4 regions of the Variovorax nitratireducens genome follow, and region 3 is predicted to be linked to each of the others. Evidence: predicted binding sites of a transcription regulator. Region 3 holds the regulator's gene; each other region holds the start of a gene.
What was found. Region 3 encodes sigma-54, which starts transcription at its own class of promoters, with help from an activator protein. Its sites were predicted from a motif close to TGGCANGNAANCTGCTTT; they were not measured.
Positions count from the first base shown of each region.

Region 1 (4,209 bases), on a different contig from region 3:
GCCCCACCCCGTCGACCCGCATCAACTGGGTGTGGCCACCTGACACCAGCAGCGCGACGAACGGAAACTCGGGCGGGTCGGCGCTGAGAAACGGCGAGAGCAGGTGCCCCTCCAGATGGTGTACGCCGAGCACCGGCTTGCCGAGCGCAGCACCCAGCGCGCAGGCCACCCCGGCGCCGACCAGCAGGGCGCCGGCCAGACCCGGGCCGCGCGTGTAGGCCACCACGTCAACCTCGGCCAGATGTCGGCCCGCTTCGTTGAACACCGCCTGCGCCAGCGGCAGCACGCGCCGGATATGGTCGCGGCTGGCCAGTTCCGGCACCACGCCGCCGTAGGCCTGGTGCATCGCGATCTGGCTGTGCAGCGCATGCGCGCGCAACAGCGGCGTAGCGCCGCCCTGCGACTCGACGAGGGCCACGCCGGTTTCGTCGCACGACGATTCGATTCCCAGAACAAGCATAGGGCGAGTTTAGGGGGCGCACACTTTCGGGGCACGGATGTTGCTCGATATCCTTCCAACAGACGGCAGGCGCCCTCGCCCCCTAACACGATGAAATCCGGACTGAGCTTTCTTGTCGCGGCCCGCCGATGCGAAATCGACGAGCTGGATCAGCTCGCGCGCACCAGCGAGCTGGTCGGCACGATCGGGCGCCTGGTCCACGCGCTGCAACGCGAGCGCGGGCTCTCCAACGTGCTGCTGGCGTCGCAGGGGCAGCGCTATGCGCAGCAGCGCAGCGCGCAGATCGGCGAATGCATCCGGCTCGAACACGACGTGCGCACCGGCTTCGACCGGCTCGAAACCGAGGGCCGCCGCGTCGGTAACGGCACCCGCCTGTTCAGCCGCATCGCCTGGGTGTTGCCCGGGCTGGACGCCCTGCCCGTGCTGCGACGCCGCGTTGGTGCACTGGAACTGGGCGCGGCCGACGCCACCGCGGCGTTTGCCAAGCTGATCGCCGGCCTGCTCGCCGTGGTGTTCGAGGCCGCCGACGGCGCCACTGACCCCGAAATCTCGCGGCTGCTCGCTGCCATGTTCAATTTCATGCAGGGCAAGGAATTCGCGGGCCAGGAGCGCGCCTGCGGTGCGGCAGCCTTTGTCGAAGGGCGCAACGACCCGCTGCGCCAGCAGCAATGGCTGCAGCTCATCACGGCCCAGGAACGCTGCTTCAACGTGTTCGCCGACTTCGCCGGCCCGGCGCTGACCGAGGTCTGGCGCCACAACCAGCCCGCGGCCGAACTGGCCGAACTCGAGCGGCTGCGCCGCGTCGCGCACTCGGCGCCCGCCGGCGCTGCGCTCGACCGCGAACTCAGCACCAACTGGTTCGACTGCTGCTCGCTGCGCATCGATGCGATGAAGGCGGTGGAAGAACGGCTGGCAGCCGACCTGCGCACCTTGTGCGCCGGCAAGATCGCCGAGGCCCGTGCCGAGGCGGAGACGCACCAGGCCCTGCTCGACCAGTTGGTGGCCGACACCGCCGTGCACACCGCGCGGGCCACCACCTTCTTCGACGACCCCGAGCTGGCGCCGGCCGCGCCCTATGGGCACCAGCTCGAGCGCTCGATTCTCGACATGTTGCAGGAGCAATCGCAGAGGCTGCAGGCCATGAGCGACGAGCTCGACACGGTGCGCGCCACGCTCAACGAGCGCAAGCTGGTCGAGCGCGCCAAGGGCCTGCTGATGGCGCACCGCCGGATGACCGAGGAAGAGGCTCACAAGATGCTGCGGCAGACAGCAATGAACCAGAACCGCCGCCTCGTCGACGTGGCGGAATCGGTGCTGTCCATGGCCGAATTCCTGCCCGGCAGCACCTGAATTGGTGCGCTGCACAATAGGAGTGCCGCTCCCAAGGTCTGAGCTGGATCAGCCTCCAGCGCCAATGCCACGGGCCCCGACAGCTATTAATTTGATAGCAGCTCGCACCCAATATCAGCTGGCACGCAGCTTGCTTTCAGTCTTGGCATAGACCGACGAAGGTCTGCAGGCAGGTGGCACCCAATGGCGGGTGTCGCCCACCGAACAGGACAAAGGCGTCCTTACCCCGTACTGGCCCGGCTCGAGCCGGCCGTGCGCGGTGAGGACGCCTTTTTGTTTTTCGCCTCTTCTTTTTTGACCGGAGTTCGCCCCCATGACTGATGCGCTGAAATTCAAGCTGAGCCGACGCACCGTCCTTCAAACCGCCGCTGTCGCTGCGGTGGGAATCAACCCTGCGCTGCGCGCCGCGGTCTGGGCCCAGGGCTCGGACAAGCCCGAAAAGGAGGAAGTGAAGATCGGCTTCATTCCGCTCACCGACTGCGCCAGCGTGGTCATGGCCTCGGTGCTCGGCATCGACAAGAAATACGGCGTGAAGATCGTGCCGAGCAAGGAAGCCAGCTGGGCGGGCGTGCGCGACAAGCTGGTGAACGGCGACCTCGATTTCGCCCACGTTCTCTACGGCCTGGTCTACGGCGTCCACCTCGGCATCGGCGGCCCCAAGAAGGACATGGCCGTGCTCATGACCCTGAACAACAACGGTCAAGCCATCACGCTCAGCAAGAAGCTCGCGGACAAGGGCGCGATCGACGGCCCCTCGCTGGCCAAGCTGATGGCTTCGGACAAGCGCGAATACACCTTTGCCCAGACCTTTCCCACCGGCACGCACGCGATGTGGCTCAACTACTGGCTCGCCGCCAACGGCATCAACCCGATCAAGGACGCCAAGTCGATCGTGGTGCCGCCGCCGCAGATGGTGGCCAACATGCGCATCGGCAACATGGACGGCTACTGCGTCGGCGAACCCTGGGGCCACCGCGCCATCATGGACGGCATCGGCATCACCGCCATCACCACGCAGGACATCTGGAAGGATCACCCTGAAAAGGTGCTGGGGACCACGGCCGAGTTCGCCAAGAAGTACCCGAACACGGCACGCGCCGTGACCGCCGCGATCCTCGAAGCCGGCAAGTGGATCGACACCGGGCTGCAGAACAAGAACAAGATGGCCGAGACGATCGCCGAGAAGAGCTACGTCAACACCAGCGTCGACGCGATCAACCAGCGCATCCTTGGCCGCTACACCAACGGCCTCGGCAAGAGCTGGGACGACCCGAACTTCATGAAGTTCTACAACGACGGCGCCGCCACCTTTCCGTACCTGTCGGACGGCATGTGGTTCCTGACGCAGCACAAGCGCTGGGGCTTGCTCAAGGATCACCCGGACTACCTCAAGGTGGCAACCGAGATCAACCAGATCGACATCTACAAGCAGGCCGCCACGGCCAGCAAGACGCCGGTGCCCAAGGACTCGATGCGCAGCAGCAAGCTGATGGACGGCGTCGTCTGGGACGGCAAGAACCCGAAGGCGTATGCCGACGGATTCAAGATCAAGGCCTGAGGAGCATGACCATGGTCAGTGCCGTTTTCCACAACCCGCTCGACGCCGCCGCGTCGCCCCCCGTCGCCGCCAAGCCGACTGTGTCTTCGGTGAGCACCGCGGGCACTGCAACTCCGAAAGCCGATGAACCCCGGCCACGGGCTCCGCTCGACCTGCGCTGGTTCTGGATGCGCGTGCTGCCGCCGCTGGCCGGCTTCGGCGTGCTGGTGCTGATCTGGGAACTGATCGCGATCCGCAGTGCGGGCACCTTCCCCGCCCCCTACGAAACCTGGCTGCAGGCGGTCAAGGTGTTCAGCGATCCGTTCTACAGCAACGGGCCGAACGACCAGGGCGTCGGCTGGAACGTTCTGTCGTCGCTGCAACGCGTGGCGCTGGGCTTCGGCCTGGCGGCGCTGGTCGGCATTCCGGCCGGCTTTGCAATCGGCCGCTTCGAGTTCATGTCGCGCATGTTCAACCCGCTGATCAGCTTGCTGCGCCCGGTGTCGCCGCTGGCCTGGTTGCCGATCGGCCTGCTGGTGTTCAAGGGCGCCAACCCGGCCGCCATCTGGACCATCTTCATCTGCTCGATCTGGCCAATGATCATCAACACCGCCGTCGGCGTGCAGCGCGTGCCGAGCGACTACATGAACGTCGCCAAGGTGCTCAACCTCAGCGAGTGGAAGATCCTCACCAAGATCCTGTTCCCCGCCGTGCTGCCCTACATGCTGACCGGCGTGCGCCTTGCGGTCGGCACCGCCTGGCTGGTGATCGTCGCGGCCGAGATGCTGACCGGCGGCGTCGGCATCGGCTTCTGGGTGTGGGACGAGTGGAACAACCTCAACGTCAAGAACATCATCATCGC
Region 1 is NZ_JBPJZO010000010.1:188,145-192,353, forward strand. It holds gene tsaD (tRNA (adenosine(37)-N6)-threonylcarbamoyltransferase complex transferase subunit TsaD) at 1-460, opposite strand, end outside; gene ACSFA8_RS21470 (nitrate- and nitrite sensing domain-containing protein) at 551-1,810, shown strand; gene ACSFA8_RS21475 (CmpA/NrtA family ABC transporter substrate-binding protein) at 2,124-3,368, shown strand; gene ntrB (nitrate ABC transporter permease) at 3,380-4,209, shown strand, end outside.
Region 1: a site for sigma-54 is predicted at 1,930-1,947, ahead of ACSFA8_RS21475 (CmpA/NrtA family ABC transporter substrate-binding protein). Genes of this name have one in related genera too.

Region 2 (4,209 bases), on a different contig from region 3:
GGCGGCGCACACGGCAGTCCAGTGAAGGGTTTCGGTGGTCATGGTGAATGTCCTCGGGCGTTCAGGCGGTGGCGACGTCATCGGCGGCTTCGGCGGCTTCGGCAGCTCCGACTCGCTCTTCGGCGCGGGCGGGGCGGATCTGGCCGCGCTCCTGCACGAACACGATGTGCTCGTCGGGCTTCTCGCTGTTGACGAACGAGCGGAAGCGCTGGCGCGTCGCCGGATCGTTCACGGCGGTCTTCCATTCGCACTGGTAGGTGTCGACCACGTGCTGCATCTGGGCTTCGAGTTCGGCGGCGAGTCCCAGGCTGTCCTGGATCAGCACGTCCTTCAGGTAGTCCAGCCCGCCCTCGAGGTTCTCGCGCCAGGTGCTGGTGCGCTGCAAGCGGTCGGCCGTGCGCACATAGAACATCAGGAAGCGGTCGATCAGCTGGATCAGTGCGGCCTTGGTGAGGTCGGTAGCGATCAGTTCGGCGTGGCGCGGCTTCATGCCGCCGTTGCCGCACACGTAGAGGTTCCAGCCGCGCTCGGTGGCGATGATGCCGACGTCCTTGCCTTGTGCTTCGGCGCACTCGCGGGTGCAGCCCGAGACGCCGAACTTGATCTTGTGGGGTGCGCGCAAACCCTTGTAGCGGTTCTCCAGTTCGACGGCCAGGCCCACGCTGTCGTCCACGCCGTAGCGGCACCAGGTCGAGCCGACGCAGCTCTTCACCGTGCGCAGCGCCTTGCCATACGCATGGCCGGATTCGAAGCCGGCGGCGATCAGTTCTTCCCAGATCGCCGGCAATTGCTCGACGCGGGCGCCGAACAGGTCGACGCGCTGGCCGCCGGTGATCTTGGTGTAGAGGCCGTACTTCTTCGCCACCTGGCCCACGGCGATCAGCCCCTCGGGCGTGACCTCGCCGCCGGGCATGCGCGGCACGACCGAGTAAGTGCCGTCCTTCTGGATGTTGCCCAGGAAGTAGTCGTTGCTGTCCTGCAGGCTGGCGAGGTTTTTCTGGAGGACGAATTCGTTCCAGCACGACGCGAAGATGCTGGCGGCAGTGGGCTTGCAGATGTCGCAGCCCAGGCCCTTGCCATGCCGGGCCAGCAGATCGTCGAAGCTGCGGATCTCGCCAACGCGCACCAGGTGGTACAGCTCCTGGCGCGAGTACGCGAAGTGCTCGCAGAGGTGGTTGTTGACCGCCATGCCGCGCTTGGCCATCTCCATCTTCATGACCTGGGTGACCAGGGGAACGCAGCCGCCACAGGTGGCGCCGGCCTTGGTGCAGGCCTTCAGCTCGGCGGTGGTGCAGGCGCCCTCGCCGACCGCTGCGCAGATCTGCCCCTTGCTGACGTCGTTGCACGAGCAGATCTGGGCGCCATCGGGCAGCGCCTCCACGCCGAGCCCCGGCCTGGCCTTGCCGTCGCTCGACGGCAGGATCAGGAACTCCGGATCGGCGGGCAGCGCGATGCCGTTGAGCGCCAGCTGCAGCAAGGTGCCGTATTCGGCCGCATCGCCGACCAGCACCGCGCCCAGCAGCTGCTTGCCGTCGTCGCTGACCACGATCTTCTTGTAGATCTGCTTGCGTTCGTCGACGTATTGATAGGAGCGCGCCTGCGGCGTCTTGCCGTGCGCGTCACCGATGCTGGCCACGTCCACGCCCATCAGCTTGAGCTTGGTGCTCATGTCGGCGCCGGTGAAGGCGGCGTCATCCTGCCCGGCGATGTGCCGGGCGGCCACGCGCGCCATGTCGTAGCCCGGCGCGACGAGACCGAAGGTCTGGTCATTCCACGAGGCGCATTCGCCGATCGCATAAACGTTGCGATCACTCGTGCGGCAGTGGCTGTCGACCGCCACGCCGCCGCGCGGGCCGAGCGCCAGCACGCATTGGCGCGCCAGCTCGTCGCGCGGGCGGATCCCGGCGGAGAACACGATCATGTCGGTCTCCAGATGCGTGCCGTCGGCGAAGACCATGCGGTGCCGCGCGGTCGCACCATCGATGATCTCCACTGTGTTGCGGCCGGTGTGCACATGCAGGCCCAGCGCCTCAATGCTGTTGCGCAGCGCCCGCCCGCCGCCGTCGTCGACCTGCACGGCCATCAGCCGCGGCGCAAACTCCACCACATGGGTTTCCAGGCCCATGTCGCGCAGGGCCTTGGCGCACTCCAGGCCCAGCAGGCCACCGCCGACGACCACGCCGCTTTTGGAGCGGGCGCCGCATTCCTTCATGGCCTCCAGGTCTTCGATCGTGCGGTAGACGAAGCAGTTCGGCCGGTCGCGGCCCGGCACTGGTGGCACGAAGGGCACGGAACCGGTGGCCAGCACCAGCTTGTCGTAGGGCACCACTTCGCCGTCGGCTGTCGTGATGGTGTTATTGCGCCGCTCGACGGCAACCGCCCTGGCGGCCAGGCGCAACGTGAAGCCGGTGCGCTCAAAGAAGCCCGGCTCGACCAGCGACAGGTCTTCAGCGGTCTTGCCGGCGAAGAATTCGGACAGGTGCACCCGGTCGTAGGCCGGGCGAGGCTCCTCGCACAGCACCGTGACCTCTGCCTGCGCGACGCCGAGCTCGTGGAGTTGCTCGAGAAACTTGTGGCCCACCATGCCGTGGCCAATTACTGCGATTTTCATGTTGGATTTCCTGCACACAACCGATCCCGTGAGGGTGCAGGCCACTGGAACCGCTGTCTGGAAAGACAACGGCAGTGGGCCCCCGCATGGAAACGGATGTGAATCGGGATGGAGCAGACGAACTGGCAGCGTCATCGCTTTCGGTTCGCTCGGATCTCGCCGTCATTAGCGGAGGCTCTGTGATATCCGCGGCAACGATGCCGACGGATCACTCGGTGAGATGAAGCAATATCCGTGCCACTTGCGACGCGGCCTGCGCGGCAGCGTCGGGACGGTTTCGCACCGAAACCGATCGTGCGCCGCTCGGCAGGCGATCGCGTTGTGCGCGGTCGGGGCGCGCGGGCGCCCGATTTGGTGCGGACTGCGGCCTGGGGCTCCGGCCGCCGCACGGCACCGGCGGCAACGCCCTCAGGGACTGGATCGGTTCAGCACGAAGTCGTGGTCGAGCCGGTGCATGCCGCGCCAATCAATCCAGTGCCAGGCACTTTTCGGCTGTCCAGCCGTAGAGCCAGTCGAGCGCGTCGTAGAAGCGCTCCTGCGCTCGACCCTTCCACATGTCGTTGCGCACCAGCCGCTCCACGCCCTTGGCGTGGTAGATGCGCCCCATCTCGCGTGCCGACAGCACCACGCGAGCGGTGCGGGCCACGCGCGACTTCTCGTACAGCGCGAGGGCGCGCGGCCAATCGCCCCCTTCATGGCGCAGGGCACGCGCCAGCGTGACGGCATCTTCGCAGGCGGTGCAGGCGCCCTGCGCCAGGTACTGCACCATCGGGTGCGCGGCGTCGCCCAGCAGGGTGGCGCGGCCGAACGTCCATTGCTCGATCGGGTCGCGGTCGGCCGTCGACCAGCGCTTCCAGGCCTTGGGGATGCGCAGGATCTGCTGCACCTGCTCGCAGGTCGCGCGGAAGTAGCGCTGCACCTCGGCCGGGTCGCCGTCCATCGAGCCCCACTCTTCCGCATGGTCGCTGTGGAAGGTCACGGCCAGGTTGAACTTGTCGCCGCCCTTCAGCGGGTAGTGCACCAGGTGGCAGTTGGGCCCGACCCAGATGCAGGGTGCGGTGAAGCGCAGCGCTTCGGGGAACTCCGCCGTGTCGATCACCGCGCGGAACACCACGTGGCCCGACACGCGGATGCTGTCGCCCACGTACTGCTGACGCACGGCCGAGCGCACGCCGTCGCAGCCGATCACGGCCTGGCCCTCGTGCCGGCCGCCCTTTGCATCGGTGAGGGTCACGCCGTCGTCGTCCTGGTCGATGTGAACGATTTTGGTCGAGGTCAGGAACTCGATGCCCTCGGTGGTCGCCTGCACGCCCTCGAACAGCGCGCCATGGATGTCGGCGCGGTGGATCACCGCATAAGGATTGCCGAAGCGCTCGCGAAAGCCTTCACCGAGAGAGATGCTGGCCACGCGCTTCGCATCGATCGCGTCGAACATGATCATCTCTTCGGTGTAGACCGCCTTGCCACGCAGGTTGGCGCCAACACCCAGCGCATCGCAGGCCGCGAAGGCGTTGGGGCTGAGCTGGATGCCGGCACCAATCTCGCCGATCTGTGCCGACTGCTCGATCACCTTGACGCTGTAGCCCTCGCGCACCAGG
Region 2 is NZ_JBPJZO010000006.1:182,366-186,574, forward strand. It holds gene nirD (nitrite reductase small subunit NirD) at 1-42, opposite strand, end outside; gene nirB (nitrite reductase large subunit NirB) at 62-2,611, opposite strand; gene ACSFA8_RS16895 (3-hydroxybenzoate 6-monooxygenase) at 3,078-4,209, opposite strand, start outside.
Region 2: a site for sigma-54 is predicted at 2,834-2,851, ahead of nirB (nitrite reductase large subunit NirB). Genes of this name have one in related genera too.

Region 3 (4,209 bases):
AGCAGACCGTGGCCGCGCTCTCGCAGGCGCAACAGGCGCTGGAGGGGCTGACCAACCAGCTGCTCGAAATCGGCCGCATCGAAGCCGCCGCCGATCCGCTGCACCCCACGCCGGTGGCGCTGGCGCCTCTGCTGCAGAGCTTCGCGCGCCAGTCGAGCCGCGTGCGGGTCCGCTGCCCGGCTGATGCGCTGGCCTGGACGGACGCCGTGGCGCTGCGCCGCATCCTCGGCAACCTGGTCGACAACGCGCTCAAGTTCGCGCCCCAGGGCCGCGTGCTGCTGGCGGTGCGACGGCGCCGTGCCGGGGCGGCCTGGCGCGTGGAAGTGCGCGACGCCGGCATCGGCATCGCGCCCGAGGCGCAGCAACGCGTGTTCGGCGACTTCGAGCAGGTGGGCAATGTGGAGCGCAACCTGCGGCGCGGACATGGGCTGGGGCTGGCTATCGTGCGCCGGCTGGCCGAGCGCCTGGGCTTCGTCATCACGCTGCGCTCGGTGCCGGGCCGCGGCGCCGTGTTCGGCTTCGAGCTCGAAGCCGCGCCGGCCGACCTGGTGCTGCCCGAGGCGGTTGACGACGCCGTGCCCGTGCCGGCCGACCCGCAACCGCTGCGCCCCGGCATCGCGGTGCTGGTGGTGGAAGACAACACGGTGGTGGCCGACAGCATCGCCGCGCTGCTGCGCCACTGGCAGGCCGAGCCGCGCATCTACACGAGCGCGGCCGAGGCGCTGGCACTGGCCGACCTGCCCGCGATCGACGTGGCGCTCTGCGACATCCGCCTGCCCGGCGAACTCGACGGCGTGGCGCTGGCCGAACTGCTGCATGAACAGCGCCCCGACCTGACGATCGCGCTGGTATCGGCCGACATCGAGCCGGTCACCCAGCGGCTCGCGCAGCAGCGCGGCTGGCATGCGCTGCGCAAGCCCGTGCGGGCGGCGGATTTGCGCGCCGTGCTGGTAGCGGCAGCAGGCCAAGGTTTGCTGCGCCCCTGACTTTGTCGGGCGTCCTTCGTGGGGTGCCTTCGTGGGGGCGCCCTTCGTGGGGTGCCGCGGAACCGGCTCCGCCGGGCCGCTGGCGCCGCCCCCGGCAGGGGGTTGGCGAAGCGACACGAAGTGCGCGCAGCCTGGGGGCGAGCTACAGCGCTTTGCGCAGGTTGGCCGGCGCGATGCGCAGCGCCTCGCGGTACTTGGCGACCGTGCGGCGGGCGCATTCGATCCCCTGCTCCTTGAGCATGTCGGAGATCTGGCTGTCGGACAGCGGCTTCTTGATGTTCTCGGAGGTCACGAACTGCTTGATCAGCGCGCGCACCGCGGTGCTCGAGGCATTGCCGCCGGTCTCGGTGCCGAGCGCGGAGCCGAAGAAATACTTGAGTTCGACCGTGCCGTAGGGCGTGGCCATGTACTTGGCCGTGGTCACGCGGCTGATGGTGGACTCGTGCAGGCCCAGCTCGTCGGCGATCTCGCGCAGCACCAGCGGCCGCATGGCGAGTTCGCCATGCACGAAGAAGTTCTTCTGCCGCTCGACGATGGCGTTGCTCACGCGCAGGATGGTGTCGAAGCGCTGCTGGATGTTCTTGATGAACCAGCGCGCCTCCTGCAGCCGCTGCGACAGCGCCTGGCTGCCCTCGCCCTTGTGCGCCTTGAGCGCACCGGCGTAGATGTCGTGCACACGCAGGCGCGGCATCACGTCGGGGTTGAGCATGACGCGGAATTTGAGGCTGGCGCCGCGGCCGGTGCGCGTGACGATCACGTCGGGCACCACCACGTTGCGCTCGACGTCGACGAAGCGGCGGCCCGGCTTGGGCTCGAGCCGCGCGATCAGCTGCATCGCGCCGCGCACCAACTCTTCGCTGCTGCGCGTGAGCGTGGCCAGACGCTTGAAGTCCCGCCGCGCGAGCAATTCCATCGGCAGCTTGCAGATCGCGATCGCGATCTTGCGCACCTGCAGTTCGTTCTCGCTCTCGTCGGGGCGCGCCAGCGCCTTCACCTGGATCGCGAGGCATTCGCCGAGATCGCGTGCGCCGACGCCGACCGGCTCCAGGCTCTGCAGCAGGCCCAGCGCCATCTGGAAGTGATGCACGAGGTCGTCGAACTGGTCGTTGTCGGCGCCGGCCAGGCCAGAGGCGAGCGCGGGCAGCGAATCTTCGAGGTAGCCGTCGTCGTTGAGCGATTCGATCAGGAAGCGCAGCGCCGCGCGATCGGTGTCGTTCAGCCGCAGGCTGAGGGCCTGGCGGTGCAGGAACGACTGCAGCGATTCCTGGCTGCGCGCCAGTTCGGTCGCATCGGCGCGCTCGTCGTTGCCGAGGTTGTTGGCGCGGGCCGGCGCGTCGCCGCCCCACTCGCTGTCGTCCGGCACCATGTCGACCGTGCCGTCGCCGCCCCAGTCGGGCTCGCTGTCGGCAAGGCTTTCCGTGGGCGCATCGGCGGCTGCGGCTTCAGAGTCGCTGGCGGTCGAAGTGCCCGCTCCGTCGGTGTTTCCGGCGATGGAACCGGTGGCGAATTCATCGTCGCGCGGCGCCGGGGCATCGGCTGTATCGAGCCCGAATTCCTCGCGGGCGGCCTCTTCCGCCGTGCGTTCCAGAAACGGGTTGTCGTCGAGCATCTGCTCGACCTCCTGGCTCAGTTCGAGCGTGGAGAGCTGCAGCAGGCGGATCGACTGCTGGAGTTGGGGCGTCAGCGCCAGATGCTGCGAGACGCGCAGCGACAGGCCTTGCTTCATTGCCGCAGGCCCTACATCCGGAAGTGTTCGCCCAGGTACACGCGCCGTACCTCGGCGTTGTCGACAATCTCCGAGGGCGTGCCTTGTGCCAGCACCTGCCCGTCGCTGATGATGAAAGCGTGGTCGCAGATGCCCAGCGTTTCGCGCACGTTGTGGTCGGTGATCAGCACGCCGATGCCGCGCTCTTTCAGGAAGTTGATGATTCGCTGGATCTCGATCACCGCGATCGGGTCGATCCCCGCGAAGGGTTCGTCCAGCAGGATGAAGCGTGGCTGCGTGGCCAGCGCCCGTGCGATTTCGACGCGGCGGCGCTCGCCGCCCGAAAGCGAGAGTGCGGGCGAATCGCGCAGATGGTCGACGCGCAGGTCGGTCAGCAGCTCGGTCAACCGCTCTTCGGTGCGGGCCTTGGTGAGGGGCGCCGGCTTGCCGCTGGCGTCGGGCTCGAACTGCAGCTCGAGCACGGCGCGCACGTTCTGCTCCACGGTGAGCTTGCGGAAGATCGACGCCTCCTGCGGCAGGTAGCTCAGGCCCATGCGGGCGCGGCGGTGGATCGGCATGTGCGCGATCGGCTCGCCGTCGATGGTGATCTCGCCGGCGTCGGCGCGCACCAGGCCCACGATCATGTAGAACGAAGTGGTCTTGCCGGCGCCGTTGGGGCCCAGCAAGCCGACCACTTCGCCCTTCTGCACGTCGAGCGACACGTTCTTGACCACCATGCGGCTGCCGTACGTCTTCTGCAACCCGCGCGCTTCGAGCCGGCTGCCGGTCGTGGCCAGTGGCACGGCCGTGGCGCGGCTGCTGCCGCCTTCGAACGAGGGCTCGCCGCTGCGGTCGATCGTCGCCGTAAGGTCGCTCACTTGCGCGGTTCCCCGTCGAGCGTGGTGGACGGACGCAGACCGGTGCCCGGCGCCGGGGTCGGCGCGGGCGCCGCCGCCTTGCCGCCCGGGGTGCCAGGGGCGGCGGTGCGCGGCGTCAGCACGGCGCGCACACGGTTGCCCTGCTGGCCGGTTGCCACGGCGGTCTCCGGCGGCAGGGTCGAGCCGTTCACGGTGAAGGTGTCGTTGCTCTGGTCGTACACGATCAGCGGGCCGCTGCTCTCGTCGTTGACCTTGGCGCCGATCAGCCGGCGCATCACGGCATGGCCAATGAACTTGACGTTGTCGGCGCGGCTGTCGTATTCGATGCGGTCGGATTCGCCCTCGATCCACTCGTCGCCACCCGGCACGTCGCGTCGCTGCTTGTAATAGGCGAGCTTGCCCGGCGCGGCCGTGACCACGCCGTACTGGTAGCCCTCGGGATCCTGACGCACGTCGATGCGCGCGCCGCGGATGATGATGGTGCCCTTGGTCACCACTACCGCGCCGGTGAACACGCTGGTTTGCTTCAGGTCGTCGTAGCGCATCGCGTCCGACTCGATGTTCATCGGTTTGGTGCGGTCAGCCTTTTCGGCGTGAACGGCCTGAACGGCCGACAGCGCCAACAGGCACAGGGCCGCCA
Region 3 is NZ_JBPJZO010000002.1:735,416-739,624, reverse strand. It holds gene ACSFA8_RS08790 (hybrid sensor histidine kinase/response regulator) at 1-986, shown strand, start outside; gene rpoN (RNA polymerase factor sigma-54) at 1,129-2,712, opposite strand; gene lptB (LPS export ABC transporter ATP-binding protein) at 2,724-3,494, opposite strand; gene lptA (lipopolysaccharide transport periplasmic protein LptA) at 3,566-4,209, opposite strand, start outside.

Region 4 (4,209 bases), 550 kb from region 3:
GCCGAGCGAAAAGCTGCGCCCGCGCCAGCCGCTGGTCGCGACGCCGCGCACCGGCATGTCGGCAGTGATCTCGAACTGCCCGTCGGTCGTTATGGCGCCAACATCGCGCGGGTCGAAGCGCGCCAGGTCGGAGAACAGGCCCACGCGCACCGAATACCCCGTAGCGAGGTGCAGCGCGATGTCGCCGCCGTTGTTGAGCCAGGCGCGGTCGATGCCGGGACGCTCATAGAACCGGATCAGTTCCTGCGCCACCGAACCGGCCACCGCGGCCATCGGCGTGATGAAGGCCGCACGGAACGGAAAGCAGGCGCTCCACATGCGCCGCGCCACCGGGCCGTGCAGCGCGCAACGCTCGCCGACCGGCTGGCGCAGCAGCGGCAACTCGTCGACCAGCTCGCCGAGCACGGTGCCGAAGCGCTGCCATGCCGCCTCGTGCGCGGCAGCGACCGCCCGCGGCTCACCATGTGCCTCGGCCACGATGTCGATCGGGCCGTGACTCAGGTGCCAGCGGTGCGCGTCGAGCGCGTTTCGTTGCGCAGACATGGTGTTCAGCCGAGCATCGGCGGTTGGCCGAGCGGCCACGGATTCGCGGCATCGATCTGCTGCCACTGCCGCGCCAGCGGCGCCCCGTCGTCCTGCCAGGCGCCGCGTGCCAGTGCCTGCTCGAGGGGGAACACATGGCCGGTGTGGCCGCCCAGCGCGGCATAGTCGTCGAGCCGCATGCTGAATTCGATCGGCGCGACGATTGCCGGCGTCGGCACGGTGCCGAAGCTGTTGTCGGGCATGCGCATCACGTCGACCATCACCGTGATGCCGCCGCCGGGCCACACATAGGCCGGCGCGCCGCCGCAGGTCACGTTGACCAGCGCGCGCTTGATGGCGCGGGTGAGCAGCACCGGGTTCTCGCTGACGCCCGCACGCAGGCTGCCGCCGGCGCCGCCGAGGAACAGCACGGTGCAGAGCGAGGGTTCGCAGTTCTCGCCGATGCGCTCGACGATGCGGCGCACTTCGTCGGGCATGGGTTGCTCGACCGGCTGCAGCGTCTCGTCGAGCACATACCACTGGGCGTGCTCGCCCGTGGTCGAAGTCATGAGCAGGCGCAGCCCGGGTTTGGCAACCCCCGCTTCCCATCCCTCGATGATCGACAGCGGATCGGCGATGTCGGTGCCGCCCCAGCCGTTGCCGGGATTGGCGACCTGGAAGTAGCGCCCCGGCGTCGACTTGCGCCCGCGCATCTCGATGCCCGAAGGCGCCATGTCGAGGCAGCGGCCGGCCTGGTGCTGGGTGAGCACGCCGGTGATGTGGTCGTCGACCACCACCACCTCGTCGGCCACGCCGGCGAACTGGCGCGCGAAGATGCCGACCGCGGCCGAGCCGCATCCGACACGCATGCGTTGCTCCTCGACGCCGTTGACGATGGGCGCGCGGCCGGCCTGGATCACGAGGCTGGCGCCGCCGTCGATGGTGCATTCCACCGGCTTCTTGTTGCCGAGCAGCTGCATGAGCTCGACCGTCATGCGGCCTTCCTTCTTGCTGCCGCCGGTGAGGTGATGCACGCCGCCGAGCGACAGCATCTGCGAGCCGTATTCGGCCGTGGTCACGTGGCCGACCACCTCGCCCTTGTAGCGCACGTTGGCCTGCTCGGCACCGAGGAAGCGGTCGGTGTCGATCTTGATCTTGAAACTGCAGTAGCTGAAGATGCCTTCGGTCACCACCGTGACCATGTCGACACCCTTCGCCTTCGAGCCGACGATGAAGGGCGCCGGCTTGTAGTCCGGGTAGGTGGTGGAAGAGCCGACCCCGGTGACGAACACTTCGTCGGCCAGCAGCAGGTCGCCGTTCCAGTCGGGTGCACCATCGGCGGGCGATTGCGCGGATGCATCGGCCGCCGGGCGTGCAAACGGCACCAGTGCGGTGGCATCGGCTGCGACCGCGCGGCGCAGCAGCACCACCGGATCGACCCGCACCAGCGTGCCCGCGCGGTTCGCATAGCGGTCGCAGGCGCCGCTGCGGCCCTCGGAAATCTGGCAAAGCACCGGGCACGCGTTGCACTCGACCTTGGCCGTGCTCATCTTGTCGTTGCGCAGCGGCGCGCGCCCGGCAAGGTCGCCCATGACCGGCATGTCCATGCCCGGAAGCCCGTCGGTTTTTGTGTGTTCGGTCATCGTGGAAAATCAGGGGGATCACCCGCATCGGCTGGCTCAGAAGATGCTTGTGATCGATTTGCTCTTTGTGTAGCATTCACTCCACTTTGATGTTGTGAACGCTACATTCAAAATCAATGTAGCAAATGCAATGCCAACGCGCAACGGCGTTTTTACCGAACCAACTTCAAGTCATGAGTGCATTCAGCGAAGAAACCGTCCTCAGCGTCCACCACTGGACCGATCGCCTGTTCACTTTCACCACCACGCGCGACCCCGCGCTGCGTTTCTCGAACGGCCACTTCACGATGATCGGCCTGCGGGTGAACAACAAACCGTTGCTGCGCGCCTACAGCATCGTGAGCGCCAACTACGAGGAACACCTCGAGTTCCTCAGCATCAAGGTCGAGGAAGGTCCGCTGACCTCGAAACTGCAGCACATCCAGCCGGGCGACAAGATCATCGTGGGCCGCAAGCCGACCGGCACGCTGCTGATCGACTACACGCTGCCCGGCAAACGCCTCTACCTGCTGGGCACCGGAACCGGCCTGGCGCCGTTCATGAGCGTGATCCGCGACCCCGACACCTACGAGAAGTTCGAGAAGGTGATCCTGGTGCACGGCGTGCGCCAGGTCGACGAGCTGGCCTACCACGACCTCGTGCTCGACCACCTGCCCCAGCACGAGTTTCTGGGCGACCTGATCAAGAACCAGCTGCTCTACTACCCGACCGTGACGCGCGAGGACTTCCGCAACATGGGCCGCATCACAGAGCTGATGGAAAGCAACAAGCTGACCGACGACCTCGGCCTGCCCCCGCTCAATGCCGCCGAAGACCGCGTGATGCTGTGCGGCAGCCCCGGCATGCTGACCGACCTGAAGCACATGCTGGAGGCCAAGGGCTTCAAGGAAGGCAACACGAGCACCCCCGGCGATTTCGTCGTCGAACGCGCCTTCGCCGAAAAGTAAGCATGGCGGCGGTCAAGGCTACCGCTGTCAACGGCCAACGTCGCGGCACCGGCGTGCGCGACGCTGCCGCGCAGGCCACGCGCAAGGCGATCCTCAAGGCGGCGACCAAGGTGTTTGCCAAATACGGCTACGACGGCGGCAGCGTCGAGAAGATCTCGAAGGCGGCCAAGTCGTACGACCGCATGATCTATTACTACTTCGGCAGCAAGGAAGGCCTGTTCATCGCGGTGCTCGAGGAGATGTACCGCGCGATGGACGACGCGGAGACGGCCATCGCACTCGATGCCGGCCGCCCGGTCGAAACGCTCACCGCCGTGATCCGCTTCGTGCATGGCTACTACCGCAAGAACCCCGAGTTCGTCACGCTGCTGAACACCGAGAACCTGCACAAGGGGCGCCACATCGCGAAGTCGCTGCGTGCCGGCGAATACTCGTCGCACGCGATCGCGGTGATCCGCGAGGTGCTGGCCAGCGGCGTCGCCAAGGGGTTGTTCCGGCCCGACGTTGCGGCGCGCGACGTCTACCTTCTGATCGCCTCGACCGGCTACTTCTACATGTCGAACCGGCACACGCTGACCGCCTTTCTCGGCGAGCCACTGGAAACCGCGGAGGCCGTGGCGCGCTGGGAGGCGTTCGCGATCGACACGGTGCTGCGCGCGGTCAGCGCGGCACCCCTCTCCCCCTAGAACATCTCCACCCACGAGGAGTCCCCATGGCAGAAGCTGCTGCGGCCGGCAAGTCCGGCAAAGTCGTCATCAGGAACATCGGCTTGCTGCTGTCGGGCGACATCGACAAGCCCATCCTCGATGCCGACACCATCGTGGTGAACGACGGGCTCATCGTCGCGGTCGGCAAGGAGAAGGACTGCAACATCGAGGGTGCGAAGACCGTCATCGACTGCAGGAACACCTGCGTCGCCCCTGGTCTGATCGACAGCCACGTGCACCCGGTGTTCGGCGACTGGACGCCGCGCCAGAGCCAGTTGGGCTGGATCGACTCGACCATGAACGGCGGCGTGACGACGATGATTTCGGCCGGTGAAGTGCACCTGCCGGGCCGCCCCAAGGACATCGTCGGCCTGAAGGCACTGGCCATCA
Region 4 is NZ_JBPJZO010000002.1:187,798-192,006, forward strand. It holds gene ACSFA8_RS06185 (UPF0280 family protein) at 1-543, opposite strand, end outside; gene ACSFA8_RS06190 (6-hydroxynicotinate reductase) at 549-2,165, opposite strand; gene ACSFA8_RS06195 (ferredoxin--NADP reductase) at 2,339-3,112, shown strand; gene ACSFA8_RS06200 (TetR family transcriptional regulator) at 3,115-3,798, shown strand; gene ACSFA8_RS06205 (amidohydrolase family protein) at 3,825-4,209, shown strand, end outside.
Region 4: a site for sigma-54 is predicted at 2,284-2,301, ahead of ACSFA8_RS06190 (6-hydroxynicotinate reductase). Genes of this name have one in related genera too.